Pararoseomonas sp. SCSIO 73927: one gene and its partner. The protein of the gene in region 1 interacts with the protein of each later gene in a pairwise test. Links are inferred from orthologs where the notes say so. Each region holds a gene or a part of one and is shown on either strand. Other genes may lie near its edges.

Evidence for each region.
Region 2: the proteins of VQH23_RS25385 (region 1) and VQH23_RS06695 interact in binary tests that used the Escherichia coli proteins (3 or more experiments, as listed by UniProt). The link is inferred for Pararoseomonas sp. SCSIO 73927 from one-to-one orthologs.

The regions. Positions count from the first base shown.
Region 1 is NZ_CP146232.1:5,368,862-5,376,819, forward strand. What follows is about bases 2,589-5,559. They hold VQH23_RS25385 (glutamate-5-semialdehyde dehydrogenase), read left to right. Parts: upstream 2,589-3,422; coding sequence 3,423-4,697; downstream 4,698-5,559. Other genes in these bases: proB (glutamate 5-kinase), read left to right, coding at 2,589-2,818; VQH23_RS25380 (DUF4126 family protein), read left to right, coding at 2,879-3,334; VQH23_RS25390 (hypothetical protein), read left to right, coding at 4,745-5,559. Outside these bases: VQH23_RS25365 (MDR family MFS transporter), read left to right, coding at 1-1,368; VQH23_RS25370 (hypothetical protein), read left to right, coding at 1,415-1,651; more of proB, read left to right, coding at 1,700-2,588; more of VQH23_RS25390, read left to right, coding at 5,560-5,617; VQH23_RS25395 (nicotinate-nucleotide adenylyltransferase), read left to right, coding at 5,655-6,428. UniProt on the Escherichia coli protein: Catalyzes the NADPH-dependent reduction of L-glutamate 5-phosphate into L-glutamate 5-semialdehyde and phosphate. The product spontaneously undergoes cyclization to form 1-pyrroline-5-carboxylate.
Region 2 is NZ_CP146232.1:1,408,466-1,416,451, forward strand. What follows is about bases 2,436-5,434. They hold VQH23_RS06695 (sulfate/molybdate ABC transporter ATP-binding protein), read right to left. Parts: upstream 4,468-5,434; coding sequence 3,403-4,467; downstream 2,436-3,402. Other genes in these bases: VQH23_RS06690 (ferritin-like domain-containing protein), read left to right, coding at 2,717-3,226; cysW (sulfate ABC transporter permease subunit CysW), read right to left, coding at 4,464-5,339; cysT (sulfate ABC transporter permease subunit CysT), read right to left, coding at 5,336-5,434. Also shown: VQH23_RS06670 (hypothetical protein), read right to left, coding at 1-66; VQH23_RS06675 (hypothetical protein), read left to right, coding at 302-493; VQH23_RS06680 (class I SAM-dependent methyltransferase), read right to left, coding at 510-1,187; VQH23_RS06685 (enoyl-CoA hydratase), read left to right, coding at 1,294-2,082; more of cysT, read right to left, coding at 5,435-6,199; VQH23_RS06710 (sulfate ABC transporter substrate-binding protein), read right to left, coding at 6,196-7,251; VQH23_RS06715 (hypothetical protein), read left to right, coding at 7,615-7,986. UniProt on the Escherichia coli protein: Part of the ABC transporter complex CysAWTP involved in sulfate/thiosulfate import. Responsible for energy coupling to the transport system.

The DNA of each region.
Region 1 (7,958 bases):
GTGGCGGATCTCGGGGGGATGGCGCACCTCTCCTGGGTGGTCACGGCCTTCATGCTGTCCTCCACCGTCACCACCCCGCTCTACGGCAAGCTCTCCGACACCTATGGGCGGCGGAAGCTCTTCCTCGTTGCGATCGTGGTGTTTCTTGCCGGTTCCTTCCTCTGCGGGGCGGCGGGGTCGATGGGGCAGCTTATCGGGTTCCGCGCCCTCCAGGGGCTGGGGGCAGGCGGGCTGATGGTGCTGGCCATGGCCTCGATCGGCGACGTGATCCCACCGCGGGAGAGGCCGCGCTACCAGGGGCTGTTCACCGGGGTCTTCGCCCTGGCCAGCGTGGCGGGGCCGTTGCTGGGCGGTGTCATCACCTCGGCCATTTCCTGGCGCTGGGTGTTCTACGTGAACCTGCCGCTGGGGGCGGTGGCGCTGCTGCTGATCGGCTTCGGGCTCCGCACCCCGCCCTCCGGCGGGCGCAAGCCGCTGGACCTGCCGGGGGTGCTGCTGATGGCGGGCTTCACGGCCACCCTCCTGCTCTACCTGGCCTGGGGCGGCACGGAGTTCCCTTGGTCCTCCCTGCCCAGCGCGGGGATGGCGGCGCTGGTGGTCCTGCTCTTCGCCGGCTTCGTCTGGCGGGAGAGCCGGGCGGAGGACCCGCTGGTCCGGCTCGGCCTGTTCCGCAACCCCGTCTTCTCCCGCGGGGTGGCGGTGGGCGGGATGATGGTCTTCGCCATGCTCGGCTCCACCGTCTTCCTGCCCCTCTACTTCCAGCTCGTCCTCGGCATGACCCCGGCGAGCGCGGGGGCGATGATGCTGCCGCAGGTCGCGGGGATGGTGCTCACCTCGATCCTCGGCGGCCGGGCGGCCGCGCGGATGGGAAAGAACAAGATCTTCATGCTCTGGGGCATCGGGCTGGAGGCGGTGGCGCTCTGCGCCCTGGCCGCCTTCTCCTACTTCGCCGCCCCGACCCCCGCCTTCCTCGTCGCTCTGGCCCTGCTGGGGCTGGGCATGGGGATGGGGATGCCGAACCTCACCACCGCCGTGCAGAACGCCGTGGCCTACAAGGAACTGGGTGCCGCGACAGGCGCGATGACCTTCCTGCGCTCCCTCGGCGGCGCGGTGGGGGTGGCGGCGTCCGGCGCCATCCTCGCCGCCAGATTGGCCGGGCCCGTGGACGTGGAGGCGATCACGCGCGGCGGGGCCGCCGCCCTCGCCGCCCTCACCCCGGAGCAGCACGCCGTGCTGTCCGAGGCCTACCGGACCGCGCTGTTCGGCTGCTTCAGCCTCAGCGCCGCGGTGATGACGGCGGCCTTCTTCCTCGTCCTCGGCCTGCCCGAGCAGACGCTGCGGGCCTCGGTGGAGGAGCAGCCGGCCTGAACCCCCTCCCCCGCCCCGCGTTCCCATGCCTGAAGGAGAACCGGCCATGAGCGAGCGCGAGGAAAGCTTCGAGGAGCGGGTGCGGCGGCTCGAGCGCCGGCGCGTCGGCCCGGAGGACGGGGAGGTCCGCAAGCAGGGCGGCGAGGCGGAGGACCGGATGGAAACCGCGGAGGACGAGGCGTTGCAGCCGGGAGAGGGAACCCGCCCCGGACCGACCCCACCCGGTCCTGCAGCGCCCGGTCCTGCTTCGCCCGGTCCTGCATCGCCCTCGGGGGTGCCCTGATCCCGCGCCCTGTCGCGGCGGCAGCCCGCCCGTGGTAACGGCGCGGGCATGTCCTCGCCCTCCCTCGCCACCTCCCGCCGCGTCGTCGTGAAGATCGGGTCCGCCCTCGTGGTGGACCCGGCGACGGCGGCGCCGCGGGAGGCGTGGCTGGCCTCCGTCGCGGCGGACGTGGCGCGGCTGCGGAAGGGCGGGGCGGAAGTGGTGCTCGTCTCCTCCGGCTCCATCGCCCTGGCGCGCCACCAGCTCGGCCTCACCCGACGCGCCCTGCGCCTCGAGGAGAAGCAGGCCGCCGCCGCCGTGGGCCAGATCCGCCTGGCGGGCGCATGGGAATCGGCGCTGGCCGCTCACGGCATGACCGCCGCCCAGGTGCTGCTGACCCTGGAGGACAGCGAGGACCGCCGCCGCTACCTGAACGCGCGGGAGACGCTGAAGACCCTGCTGAACCTCGGCTGCGTGCCCGTGATCAACGAGAACGACACGGTCGCCACCGCCGAGATCCGCTTCGGCGACAACGACCGCCTGGCCGCCCGGGTGGCGGAGATGATCGAGGCGGACGCGCTGGTCCTCCTCTCCGACATCGACGGCCTCTACACCGCCGATCCCCGCCGCGACCCGGAGGCGCGGCACCTGCCCCTGGTGGAGCGGGTGACGGAAGAGATCATGGCGATGGGTGGCGAGCCCCCGCCCGGCTACTCCTCCGGCGGGATGCGGACGAAGCTGATCGCGGCGCGGATCGCCACCGGCGCGGGCTGCGCCATGGCGATCGCGATCGGGAAGGAGAACAACCCCCTCTCCGCGATGCTGGCGGGGGCGCGCTCCACCTGGTTCCTTCCGGCGCCGGAGGGCCGTTCCGCCCGCAAGAGCTGGATCGCGGGCTCCCTCGCCCCGCACGGGCGGCTGGTGGTGGATGACGGCGCGGCGAAGGCTCTGGCGGAAGGCAGCTCCCTCCTCCCCGCCGGGGTGCGGGAGGTGCAGGGCGACTTCGACCGGGGCGACGCCGTCTCCGTCCGCGCCCTGGACGGGCGGGAGCTCGCCCGCGGCCTCTCCGCCTATGACGCGGAGAGCGCGCGCCGCATCGCCGGCCGCCGCAGCGCGGAGATCGAGGCCATCCTCGGCTGGCGCGGGCGGGACGTGATGGTCCACCGGGACGACATGGTCCTGGTCTGAGGGAACCGGGTCCCGCGCGGGCCGTTGGGCGGGGGCAACCCTGCCGCCCGGAGGCTCCGCTTGTTCCGTTCCCTGCTTATCGGCATCCCCGGCGGCATGCGGTCCATGACGCCGCTCGCTGCCGTCACCCTCGCGGCCCGGCGCGGCGCGCTGCCCCGCGACAACGGCGCCCCGTCGATCCTCTCCCACCCCTGGGCGTCCTGGGGCGCGGTGGCGCTCGCGGTCGGGGAGCTGATCGGGGACAAGCTCCCCTCCGCGCCGGACCGGATCATCGCGCCGGGCATCGCGGCCCGGATGGTGACCGGCGCGGTGGCGGGCATGGCCCTGGCCCCGCGCGAGAGGCGGGGCTTCGCCGCCTTCCTTGGCGCCGCGACCGCCGTGGCGGCCTCCTACATCACCTTCGACGCCCGGATCCGCTCCATGCGGCACCATGGGCAGGTCTCCACGGGGCTGATGGAGGACGCGATGGTGCTGGCGGCCACGCTATGGATCGTACGCGGCGCCCGCCGCGACTAGCGGTCACGCGGGCCGCGCCGGTCTGTCCCGCGCACCGGCGCGCCGCGCGGCGCTTCCCCTCATCGCCGCGCGGGATTACCTCAGAGCCATGAACGCGATCGTCGATCCCGCCGCCATCGCCCGCGCCGCGCTGGAGGAGGCCGCCAAGGCCGCCCGCGCCGCCGCCACGATCCTGGCGCTCGCCCCGCGACCGACGAAGGACGCGGCCCTGCTGGCCGCCGCCGCAGCGCTGCGCGCGCGGCAGGACGAGATCCTGACCGCGAACGAGGCCGATTTGGCCGGCGCACCCGACCTCTCCTCCGCCTACAAGGACCGCTTGACCCTCAACCCCACGCGGGTGGAGGCGATAGCGCGCGGGCTGGAGGAGGTGGCGGCCCTGCCCGATCCCGTGGGCCGCGTGCTGGCGGAGTGGACCCGCCCCAACGGCCTGGTGATCCGCCGCGTCGCCCAGCCCATCGGCGTGGTGGGCATGATCTACGAGAGCCGCCCCAATGTGGGCGCCGATGCCGCCGCCATCTGCCTGAAGGCCGGCAGCCCCGTGATCCTGCGCGGCGGGAAGGAGAGCCTGAACAGCGCCGCAGCCATCCACGCCTGCATCGTGGAGGGCCTGCGCGCGGCCGGGCTGCCCGAGGCCTGCGTGCAGGTCGCGCCGAACACGGACCGCGCCTTCGTCGGCGCCATGCTGGCCGCCGCCGGGCTGATCGATCTTATCATCCCCCGCGGCGGCAAGGGCCTGGTGACGCGTGTGATGCAGGAGGCGCGCGTGCCCGTGCTCGCCCATGCGGAGGGGCTGAACCACACTTACATCCACGCGGCCGCCGATCCCGCCATGGCGCGTTCCGTGCTGGCGAACGCGAAGATGCGCCGCACCGGCGTCTGCGGCGCGACGGAGACCTTGCTCATCGACCGCGCCGTCGCCCCCGCGCTGCTGCCGGTGCTGGTGGACGATCTGCGCGCCCTGGGCTGCAGCTTCCGCGCGGACGAGGCGGCGCGCGCGATCGTGCCGGGGCTGGAGCCCGCGGGCGAGGCCGACTTCTCCACGGAATGGCTGGACGCGATCCTCAACGTCGCCGTGGTGGACGGGGTGGAGAGCGCGCTAGAGCACATCCGCCGCCACGGCAGCGAGCACACCGATGCGATCATCACCGAGGACGCGGAGGTGGCGCGCGCGTTCCTCGACGGCCTCTCCTCCGCGGTCGGGCTGTGGAACGCCTCCACCCAGTTCTGCGACGGCGGGGAGTTCGGCTTCGGCGCGGAGATCGGCATCGCGACCGGCCGGCTGCACGCGCGCGGGCCGGTCGGGTTGGAGCAGCTCTGCACCTGGCGCTACCATGTGATCGGGACCGGACAGGTTCGTCCCTGATCCGGCCTGCCACGGGAAGGACCCGGGCCCGGAGGAGGATCACACCCATGCGCCGCATCGCGCTGCTGGCCGCCACGGCCCTTATCGTCGGAGGAGGCGCCGCGCGGGCCTCCTGCCCGTCCGACGCCGACGTGCAGCGCATGGCGGGCGACATCCTCGCCAACCGCCCGGCCCAGGGCTACGGCCCGGGGCTGACGATGGAGGACGCGGCCTGCGCGCGGGCGAAGATCGTCGCGATCCTGGCGGAGCGGCTGGGGCCGCCGGTGGGCTACAAGGTCGGGCTGACCAACGCCGCCGCGCAGGGCCGCTTCGGGATCCCGCACCCCGTGCGCGGCACGATCTTCCAGGCAACGGTCCGCGCCCGCGGCACGGCGGGCAGCCCCGCCGAGGTCCCGGCCGCCTTCGGCGCCGTGCCGAACGTGGAGAGCGACCTGCTGGTGCGGGTGCGCGACGAGGGCATCAACGAGGCGGGGACGGACCACGTCGCCATCCTGCGCCACCTCGACCAGGTGATCCCCTTCATCGAGATGCCGGACCTCGTCTTCGCGCCGGGGCAGATGAGCGGGCCGGGGCTGGTGGCGATCAACGTCGGCGCCCGGCTGGGCGTGCTGGGCGACGCCATCCCGGTCCAGGCCACGGCGGAGTTCGCGGCCCGGCTTGGGTCCATGACGGTGGTGCTGGCCAATGATCAGAAGGAGCTGTCCCGCGTGCCGGCTACGGCGCTTCTGGGGCACCCGCTGAACGCGATCCCCTGGCTGGTCCAGGACCTGAAGAGCGAGGGCAGGCGGTTGCGCGCGGGGGACATCATCTCCCTCGGCGGCTTCTCACCCGCCCTGCCGACGGAGGCGGGCCGCACCGTCACCGCGACCTATGAGGGGCTGGCGGAGCGCCCGGTGACCGTCTCGGTGCGAACACCCTGACACCGGATCCTGCATCGCGGGGGGGCTTCTAGCCCCCATGCCGCCCCCTGTTCCGCCGGCTGGCCGCGAGAGGGCGCCCTCGCCCCGCCCTGCCCCTTCACACCGCGAGCCCGGCCGCTACGGCGACGGGCGGCGGGCGCGGATCGGGCTGCTCGGCGGCTCCTTCAACCCCGCCCATGCCGGCCACCGCCACGTGGCGGAGATGGCGCTGCACGTGCTGCGGCTGGACGAGGTCTGGCTGCTCGTCTCCCCGGGCAACCCGCTGAAGCCGCGCGCGGGCATGGCGCCCTTCGAGGAGCGGCTCGATTCGGCCCGCCGCGTCGCGGATGGCCGCCGCGTGATCGCCGTGGACATCGAGGCGCGGTTGGGGCTGCGGGAGACGGAGCGCACCCTCTCCCGCCTGCGCCGCCTGTTCCCGCGCGCCAGCTTCGTCTGGATCATGGGGGCCGACAACATGGTGCAGCTGCCGCGATGGCGGCGCTGGCGAAAGCTGGCGCGCGGCACGCCGATGGCCGTGCTGCCGCGCCCGGGCTACACACGGCGGGCCCTGCACGGCGCCGCGGCGGGGGCGCTGCGCCGTCACCGCAGCCCCTGCGGTGCGCTGATGGCGGAGACGTCGCGCCAATTCCATGGGCGCGCGCCGTCACGCCGTTCAGGCGGGCACGCGCCGTGGTGCCTCGTGCCCGCGCGGGAGCACCCGGCGAGCGCGACGGCGATACGGGCCTTGCGGGCCCGCGCAACCACAGCCACTTCCGGCCCTTCTGATGAGAACGCCCCGCCGCCCCTCGCGGCGCCGGACGGGACGAACTGAACCCGGCGCCGCGCGCGGCGCCACGAGGCAGCGACGGAAGAGAGGAGCGAGCCATGGCCCGCACCCCCAAGGAACCCACCGGCGGCACGCGCAGCCGGACCACCGGGACGAAGCCCCCTGCCGGCGCCCGCAAGGCACCGGCCGCGAGGGCGCCAGCGCGCGCGGCCAAGCCGGCGGCGGCCAAGACTGCGGCGCGGCCGGCGAAGCCTGCCCCCGCCCGGGCGGGGGCCTCCAAGCCCGAAGGCCGTGCCAAGGCCCCGGCCGCCCCCGCGCGGGCGAAGGCGCCCGCGGCCGCATCCCGCACCTCCAATGGCACCCGCGCCGGGGCTGCCGCGCCGGCGAGCCGCGCGAAGGCCCCGGCGAGCAGGGCTCCTGCCGCGAAGGCCTCCACGGCCCGGACTCCGGCGAAGACGCCGAAGCGCGCCGCTCCCAGCAGGGCGGCCCCGACCAAGGCAGCCCCGACCAAGGCGGCTTCCGCCCGCACGACCCCGGCCCGCGCTCCGGCGAAGCCCGCCCCCGCCTCCCGCGCCACGGCGAGGAAGGACGCGCCGGCCCGCGCCACCCCTGCCCGCACTACCCCGGCCCGCGCTGCCAAGGCCGCGCCGAAGCCCGCCGCGCCGTCGCGCGCCAGGTCTGCCCCGAAGGCGGCCGCGAGCCCGGCGCCCCGCGCCGCCGCCAGGCCCGCCCCCGCCGCGCGCGCGGGCACCACGCCCTCCCGCGCCTCCGCCCGCGCAGGGTCGGGCGCTGCGGCGCGCGACGAGGCGCCGGCCCGCCCCGCCGCGGCCCGCCGCGCCGAGAAGGCTCCGGCGGCGGAAACCCGTACCACCCGCAGGACGCCCGCGCGCGCCGCGGCCAGGACCGGGACGGAGGTCGCGGCGCAGCCTCCCGTGAAGGCTCCGTCCCGCGCCCGCGCGGCCAAGGCCGTGCCCGACGAGACCGCGGCCCGCATCGCGGAGCTGGAGGCGGAGCCCGCCCCCACCTCGCGCAAGCGCGCCACCGTCGCCGGCCCGAAGGGGCGCGGGCGCACGCCGCCCCGCCCCGCCCCCAGCCCCGACCGGCTGGAGGAGCTGGTGCGCGCCACCGTGACGAGCCTGGAGGACGACAAGGCCGAGAACGTGGTGGTGCTGGACGTCGCCTCCCGCTCCGCCTTCGCCGACCGCATGGTGGTCGCCACCGGCCTCGCGGAGCGGCAGATCGAGGCCATGGCGCGCCACGTGGAGGAGGCCCTGGCCGAGCACGGCATCCGCCGCATCCGCACGGAGGCCTCGCCGGACTGGGTGCTGCTCGATGCCGGGGACCTGGTGATCCACCTCTTCAAGCCCGAGGCGCGGCAGAACTACGCGCTGGAGCGCATGTGGGGCCCGGACAGCCCCGCGCCCGAGGAGACCACCATGCCGTCGCGCCCCTCCGGCGGGACGGCCGGGGATGAGGGTGCGGCCGAGGCCGACGACGAGGGGCTGGACGACGAGGATCTCGACGCCGACGAGGTCGTCCGGAGCGAGGACCTGGACGACGACGACGACGATGATG
Region 2 (7,986 bases), 4.0 Mb from region 1 along the record:
GCGCACCGGCCCGCGCAGGAGGACGCGCGGCGGGAAGTAGTCGCGGCCGGGAAGCGGTACGCGCATGGAAGTCGGACTCCGATGGTGGCCGGGATGGGCTGGCCGTGGGGCGGAAGGTGTTGCGGGTTGCGCCGCCCGGCAAGGCGCCGCGCCGTGACAAGACGGTGATGCCCATGCCCGTCCTTCCGGCGTGGCGAACGCGGCCGGAGCCACCGCGTTGCGCGCGCGGCCGGACCCTTCCGCTCATGCGACGAGACGGCGTTTAACCCTTCCTTTACGCTTCGTCTCGAAAATCGGACGCATGTCACCGCCCCTGCCCCACGACGCGCCGCTCGTCGCCGTCTTCCCCGACGACGAATCGGCCCTCGCCGCCGTTTCCGAGACGCGCGCGGAGCTGCTGCGAAGGCCTTCCCCGGGCGTCGTGCTGCTGCGCCCCGTGCAGGGATTGCGGGAGCGGCTCTACGCTGCGGGAGCTGCGGTTGTGGTGCCCTGAGCGCCCGGCCGCGGCCCTACCCGCGTTCTGCCACCAGCAGCACGTTCGGCAGGGGCGTGCCCGCCCAGCAGGGCGCCACCGTGCAGCGGAACCCGGCGCGCCCGAACAGCGCCGCCACCTCCGCCACCGGCATGGGCTGCACCGCGGCACCGTCCCGGCGGATGGCGCGGCCGGCTCGCTCCATCGCCAGGCCGAGGGCGCTGCGCCAGCCGCGATCCGGATCGAAGAGGCGCATCACCACGCGCCGCCGCGCCGCCCGCGCCATCCCCTCCAGCACCGGCACCTGCGCGCCGGCCGGAAGCTGGTACAGCACGTCCGCCATCAGCATCGTGTCGCCTTCCGGCACCTCTGCGCGGGCCAGGTCGGCGGCGGCGAATCCGGCCGGCAGCCCCTCCGCCGCCGCCCTTGCCTCCGCAATCTTGCGCGCGTCCAGGTCCAGCCCCGTCACGCGGGAAGCCCCGCCCGCCAGCAGCAGCAGGATCCCGAACTGCCCACGGCCGCAGCCCAGATCCACCACGTGCCCGAAGCCCCCCGTACGCCGGGCGAGGCCGAGCAGCGCCGCCGTCGCCGGATCCCGCCGCAGCTTGGAGGGCACGAACTCCCGCGTGAAGCGCGAGGCGCCGGCGTAGCGCGCCGCCACGGCCGGGATCAGCGTGTGGAGATCAGGGGAATCCGGCACGGCGTCGCGCTGCATGGCCGCACCATGCCCGGCGCCCCCCGGCCGGGCAACGCCGCCCGCCCCTTGCTCCCCCTCTCCGCCCGGGCGCACCCTCCCGCCCCTCGTCACGGAGCGGAACGCCATGGAAGAGAACGAACTGATCCACGAGGTGCGGGAGGGCGGCATCCTGCTGACCACCCTCAACCGCCCGAAGGCGATGAACGCCTTTACCTTCGCCATGTACGAGGGCCTGGCGGCCAAGGCCGCGGAGATCGCGGAGGATCCGGCCATCCGCGCCTGGATCATCACCGGCGGCGGCGAGAAGGCCTTCGCCGCCGGCACCGACATCAGCCAGTTCACGAGCTTCACCACCGCCCAGCACGCGCTGGACTACGAGGAGCGGATCGGCCGCGTCCTCTCCGCCATCGAGGACTGCCCCAAGCCGGTCATCGCCGCCATCCACGGCGCCTGCACCGGCGGCGGCGCGGGGGTGGCCGGGGTCTGCGACATCCGCATCGGCTCCGCCGCGCTCCGCTTCGGCGTGCCGATCGCCCGCACCCTCGGCAACACCCTGTCGCTCGCCAACTACGCGCGCTTCTCCGCCCTGCTCGGCCCCGGCCGCCTGCTGGAACTGATCTTCACCGCCCGCCTCGTCGAGGCGGAGGAGGCGAAGGCGCTGGGCCTGATCACGGAGGTGCTGCCCGACCAGGCCGCCCTCCTCGCCCGCGCCGAGGAACTGGCCCGCACCATCGCCGGCCACGCCCCCCTGACGCTGCGCGCGGCCAAGACCACCCTGAAGCGCCTGCGGGAGACCGCGACGCAGGGCGTCAACGCGGACGACATGGTCGCGCTGACCTTCACCAGCGCGGACTTCAAGGAGGGCGTCGCGGCGTTCCTGGAGCGGCGCAAGCCGGTTTGGCAGGGGCGGTAGCTCCGGTGCCTCAGGGGGAGAGAAAGGCTTCTCTCCCCCTGGAGCCTCCTCTCGTCCCCTTCTGGGAGGCCGCCGCGTGAGGCCTATCCGGGGGTGCGCCCGAGGTCGATACGCCGTGGGGCCTTTCGGTGCCGCCCTTGATCACCGCATCCCCGTCAGCCCGGTGCAGGTCCAGGAGCGTCAGCGCCCCACCCGGAAGTCTGGCAGCGGTGGTCCCTTGGACTCCTGGCAGAGCCGCCCGGGGGGCGACAAGCGTCCACGGGTCGGAACGGACCTCAGGCCGCCCCCTCCATCCGCACCTTCGCCTTCCGCTCCCGGTCCCGCAGGGCACGGGCGAGCTCGGCCGGGGCTTCCTCGTCCTCCGGCACCGCCTTACTCCGAAACAGGCGCGTAGGAGGCACGGCGCGGCCGGTCACGCGCCCGGAGTTGACGCATGTTAACGGCGCGCGAAGCGCATTCGCGTCCCGCGCGTTAAACGTCGCAACGGCGCCCCGCACCCCTCAACGACGTGCGCGGAGCGGCGTTCTCCGTGCTCCGGTTCCCCACGGACCGGAGGGCCTGATCGCGCGCGGCACGGCGACGCCGTCCCGCGGGATGCCCGCCCCGGAATCGACGCCACGGACGGAAGACAACCATGCAGCAGAGCTACCAGGACCTGTACCTGACCGGCCTCGTGAATGCCCGCGCGCTGGAGACCCAGGCGATCGAACTGCTCTCGCGGCAGGTCGACCGGATCGAGAGCTACCCCGAGATCGCCGACGCCCTGCGCCGCCACATCGCCGAGAGCGAGCAGCAGCGCGTGCGCCTGGACACCATCCTGGAATCGCTGGGCAGCTCCAACTCCACCATCAAGGACTTCGTGACAGGGCTGATGGGCAACATGGCCGCCCTGGCCCACGCGCCGATGCAGGACGAGATCCTGAAGAACACGCTGGCGAACTACGCCTTCGAGCACTTCGAGATCGCCTCCTACAAGTCCCTCCTCGTGCTCGCCGACCTCGCCGGCGACGCCACCGCCCCCACCGCCCTGCGCCAGTCCCTCTCGGAGGAGGAGCGCATGGCCCAGTGGTGCGCGGACACGCTGGAGCCCACCGTGCGCAAGTTCGCGACGCTGGCGGCGCAGGGGGAGAAGGCCGGGATCTGACCGGGACCCGCTCCGGCGGCCCCCAAGGGAGGGGAGAAGGAATTCTCCTCTCCCTTGAATCCCACCCCTCATCTTTTTTCGGTCGGCTACCGCGGAATGCGGATACGGGATCGCGGGGTCCGGGGTGACCGTCGGCACCCCGGCGGAGGTAAGGGGGCAGCGCTCCCTGAGGCCACCTATCCCGCCACCACCTCCGCCATCGGCACCCCGCGCGCACGCTCCCCGTTCTCCGCGAAGACATGCCCGCCGCGGATCGACAGGCGGCAGGGATCGCCCTTCGCGAAGGTCTCGCCCGGGTCGGCCAGCGCGTCCAGCGTGACGTCGCCCGCCTGCACGATCAGCCGCGACGGCCCGTCGCCCTCCGTGCGGCACAGGCGCACGGTGGCGGCACCGCCGCGGCGCGCGGCGATCTCGGAGGGGCGCGCGAAGGCGGTGGCGGGGCCGTCCGGCAGCGCCGCCCGCAGCGGGGCGATGGGCAGCGGGTCGAAATGCGCCACGCCGTCGCGCACCCGGCAGGGCAGGCGCGCCGCCTCCCCGATGAAGCCGGCGACGAAGGGGCTGGCGGGGTCCTGCAGCAGCGCGCCCACCGTGCCATGCTGCACGACGCAACCGTCCTCCATCACCGCGATGCGGTCGGCCATCTCCATCGCCTCCTCCTGGTCGTGGGTGACGAGGATGGTGGTGATGCCGAGGCCCTCGTGCAGGCCGCGCACCCAGCGCCGCACGTCCTTGCGCACCAGCGCGTCCAGGGCGCCGAAGGGCTCGTCCAACAGCAGCAGGCGCGGCTCGATCGCCAGCGCCCGGGCCAGCGCCACGCGCTGCCGCTGCCCGCCGGAGATCTGGTCGGGAAAGCGCCGCTCCAGCTCCGGCACCTGCACCAGTTCCAGCAGCCGGCGCACGCGGGCGGCGATCTCGGCGGAGGAGGGGCGGCCGCGCCGCACGCGCAGGCCGAAGGCGACGTTGTCGAACACGGTCATGTGGCGGAACAGCGCGTAGCTCTGGAACACCACGCCGATGTTGCGCTCCCGCGCCGGCACGCCCGTCATGTCGCGCCCGCCGATGCGGATGCTGCCGGAATCCGATCCCTCCAGCCCGGCCAGCACGCGCAGCAGCGTGGTCTTGCCGGATCCGGAGGGGCCGAGGAGCGCCAGGAACTCCCCCTCGCGCACGGAGACGGAGGCGCCCTTCAGCGCGGCGATTCCTCCGAAACGGCGGACAATGTCCTGAACCTCGACGCTCATGCGGCGCCCCCGTTCCGGCCGGAGAGGCGCTCCAGCCCGGTCTTTGCGGCCAGCGTCACCAGCCCGAGAAGGGCGAGCAGGGCGGCCACGGCGAAGGCTCCCGCGAACTGGTACTCGTTGTACAGGATCTCCACGTGCAGCGGCATCGTGTTCGTCTCGCCCCGGATATGGCCCGACACGACGGAGACGGCGCCGAATTCCCCCATCGCGCGGGCGTTGCAGAGAAGCACGCCCGCCAGCAGCCCCCACTTCACGTTCGGCAGCGTGACCATCAGGAAGGTGCGGAGCCCGCCGGCGCCGAGGGTCGCCGCCGCCTCCTCCTCGTCCCGCCCCTGCTCCTGCATCAGCGGCAGCACGGTGCGCGCGACGAAGGGGAAGGTGACGAAAAGGGTGGCGAGCACGAGGCCGGGCAAGGCGAAGATCACCTGGATGTCGCGCGCCTGCAGCCAGGGGCCGAGCCAGCCCTGCGCGCCGAAGATGAGCACGAAGACGAGCCCCGCGATAACGGGGGAGACGGAGAAGGGCAGGTCGATGATCGTGGTCAGCACCCGCTTGCCCGGGAAGTCGAACTTGGCGATGCACCAGGCGGCGGCCAGCCCGCCGATCAGGTTCACCGGCACCGTCACCAGCGCGACGAGAAGGGTGAGGCGGATGGCGGCGAGCGTGTCCGGCTCCATGATCGCGTCCAGCGCCACGGGCAGGCCGCGTCGCAGCGCCTCCACGAAGACCGCGACAAGCGGCAGGGCGAGCATCAGCACCGCCACCAGCACCGCGGCCGCGGCCAGCAGGCGCTGGATCCAGGGCCGGTCCTCCCAGGCGTAGCGGAAGGGCTTCGGGCGAGAAGGCTCGGGGCGGAAGGGCTCCCCGCTCATCGGCGCCCCCGGCGCAGCCGGCGCTGCAGCAGGTTGACCGCCAGCAGCACGACGAAGGAGAGGGCGAGCATCGCCAGCCCCACCGCCGCCGCCCCGGCATAGTCGAACTGCTCCAGCCGGATCACGATCAGCAGCGGCGCGATCTCCGTGACCATCGGCATGTTGCCGGCGATGAAGATGACGCTGCCGTACTCCCCCACCGCCCGGGCGAAGGCGAGGGCGAAGCCCGTCAGCAGGGTGGGCAGCAGGGCCGGCAGCACCACCCGCCACAGCGTCTGCGCGCGGCTGGCGCCAAGGGTCGCCGCCGCTTCCTCGGCCTCCAGCGGCATGTCCCGCAGCACCGGCTCCAGCGTGCGGGCGATGAAGGGCAGGCCGACGAACATCAGGGCGAAGACGATGCCGGCCTGGCTGAAGGCGATCTTCCAGCCGAACAGGGCCATGACAGGCGCGCCGAGCCACCCGTTCGGCGCCGTCAGCGCGGTGAGCGCGATGCCGGCCACGGCGGTGGGAAGGGCGAAGGGAAGGTCCAGCGCCGCATCCAGAATGCCGCGGCCGGGAAAGCGCAGCCGCACGATGGCCCAGGCCAGCAGCAGCCCCAGCGGCAGGTCGAGCAGCGCCGCCAGGAAGGCGGCGCCGAAGGAGAGGTGGAGCGCGGCCACCACCCGCTCATCCGCCAGCGATTCCCATAGCCCCAGCGGCCCCATCTCCAGCGGCCGCAGCACGAGCGCGAGGAGCGGGATCAGCACGATGCTGCCCGCCCAGAGCAGGGTGACGCCGAGGCTGGTGCGGAAGCCCGGCACGGCGCGGATCGGCGCCGCCCGTCCCCGGGCGGCGCCGATCGTCGCGGCCGAAGCGCTCACCGCGCCGCCGCCCGCGCTGCCCCGGCGATGCGGTCGAAGATCCCACCATCGCCGAAATGCGTTGCCTGCGCGCGCGTCCAGCCGCCGAAGAGCGGGTCGTCCACCGTCACCAGCTCCATCCTCGGGAAGCGGGCCGCGTTCGCCTCCAGCAGCGCCGCGTCGCGCGGGCGGTAGAAGTGCTTCGCCGCCAGCGCCTGCCCCTCCGGCTCGTAGAGGCCGCGCAGATAGGCCTCCGCCACCGCCCGCGTCCCGCGCCGGTCCACGTTCGTGTCCACCACGGCCACCGAGGGCTCGGCGAGCACGGAAAGGCCGGGGTGCACGATGTCGAAATTGCTGGCACCGAACTCCTGCATCGCCAGGTGCGCCTCGTTCTCCCAGGCCAGCAGAACGTCGCCGAGGCCGCGCTGGGCGAAGGTGGTGGTGGATCCCCGCGCGCCCGTATCCAGCACGGGCACGTTGCGGAACAGCTTCACCATCTCCGCCTCCGTCCCCGCCTCCGTGGCACCGGGCCGGCGCATCAGCCAGGCCCAGGCCGCCAGGTAGTTCCAGCGCGCGCCGCCGGAGGTCTTGGGGTTGGGCGTGATCACGGCGATGCCGGGCCTCATCAGGTCGCCCCACTCACGAACCGCCTTCGGGTTCCCCTTCTTCACCAGGAACACGATGGTGCTGGTGTAGGGGGCGCTGTTGTTGGGCAGGCGCCCCATCCAGTCCTTTGCGATCAGCCCGCGCCCGGCGATCTCGTCCACGTCGTAGGCGAGGGCGAGGGTGACGACATCGGCCTGCAGCCCGTCGATCACGGAGCGGGCCTGCCGGCCGGAGCCGCCATGAGAGGTGTTCACCCGCACCGCCACGCCGCCCCCCGCCCGCCAGCGGGCCGCGAAGCTCGCGTTGTATTCCCGGTAGAACTCCCGCGTGGGGTCGTAGGAGACGTTCAGCAGGGTGCCCGCCCCTTGACCCGTCCCTTGGCCCGCGGCCGGCCGCACGGCGGCGCCGACGAGCCCGGCGACCAGCACGCCGCGGCGGGTGGCGGTGATGGAAGGACCCTTGGTCATCGGCAGGTCTCCTTGCGGGAGGGCGGGACGCGGACGGGGTGGCCGGGTGCGCGCGGCCTGCCACCGTACCGGGAAAGGCGGGGCCCCGTCCCGCGCCGTCCGGCGGGCCTGCCCGGAGAAATCCTATGAAGCTGCTAGGAATTGCGGCAACGACTTTCGGCCACCCTCCTGATGGCTTTGTCGTGAGCGCCCGACCGTGGCCGGCCGTGCGGGACGGTCACGCCTTGTAGGGCCGGCCCGATTGCCCGGGCAGGCCGATCGTGCGATCTCGGCAGGGCGCGTCGCGGTGCTCCACAAGGGTGATCGCGCGTCCCCGCGGACAGGGCAGGGCCGCGCTGTCGGCAGCAGAGCGCAGGATTTCCGATGGACACCGACTTCACGCCCGACCCGCAGGACCAGCTCGCGCGGCTGCGCGAGAGGGCCGCCGCGCTCGCCGCCGGCTTCGCGGAGATCCATGGTGGGCTGGAGCACCTGCTGGACGAGATGGGCGGCGCCGCGTCGCGCTCCGCCCGGGAGGAGCTGGACACGGCGCAGGAGAGGATCCGGGATCTCGAGGCGCGGCTGGCCGGGCAGGAGGAGGAGCTGGCGGCGCTGCGTCTGGAGAGAGACCGCCAGGCCGCCTCCCTCGGGGAGCGCTTCGCCGAGCTCGCGGTGCTGACGCGCCTGCTGGAGGATCAGCGCCGGGCCGCCGCGGCTTCCAAGCCGGGGAAGGGCGGGAAACGGAAATCCGCCTCG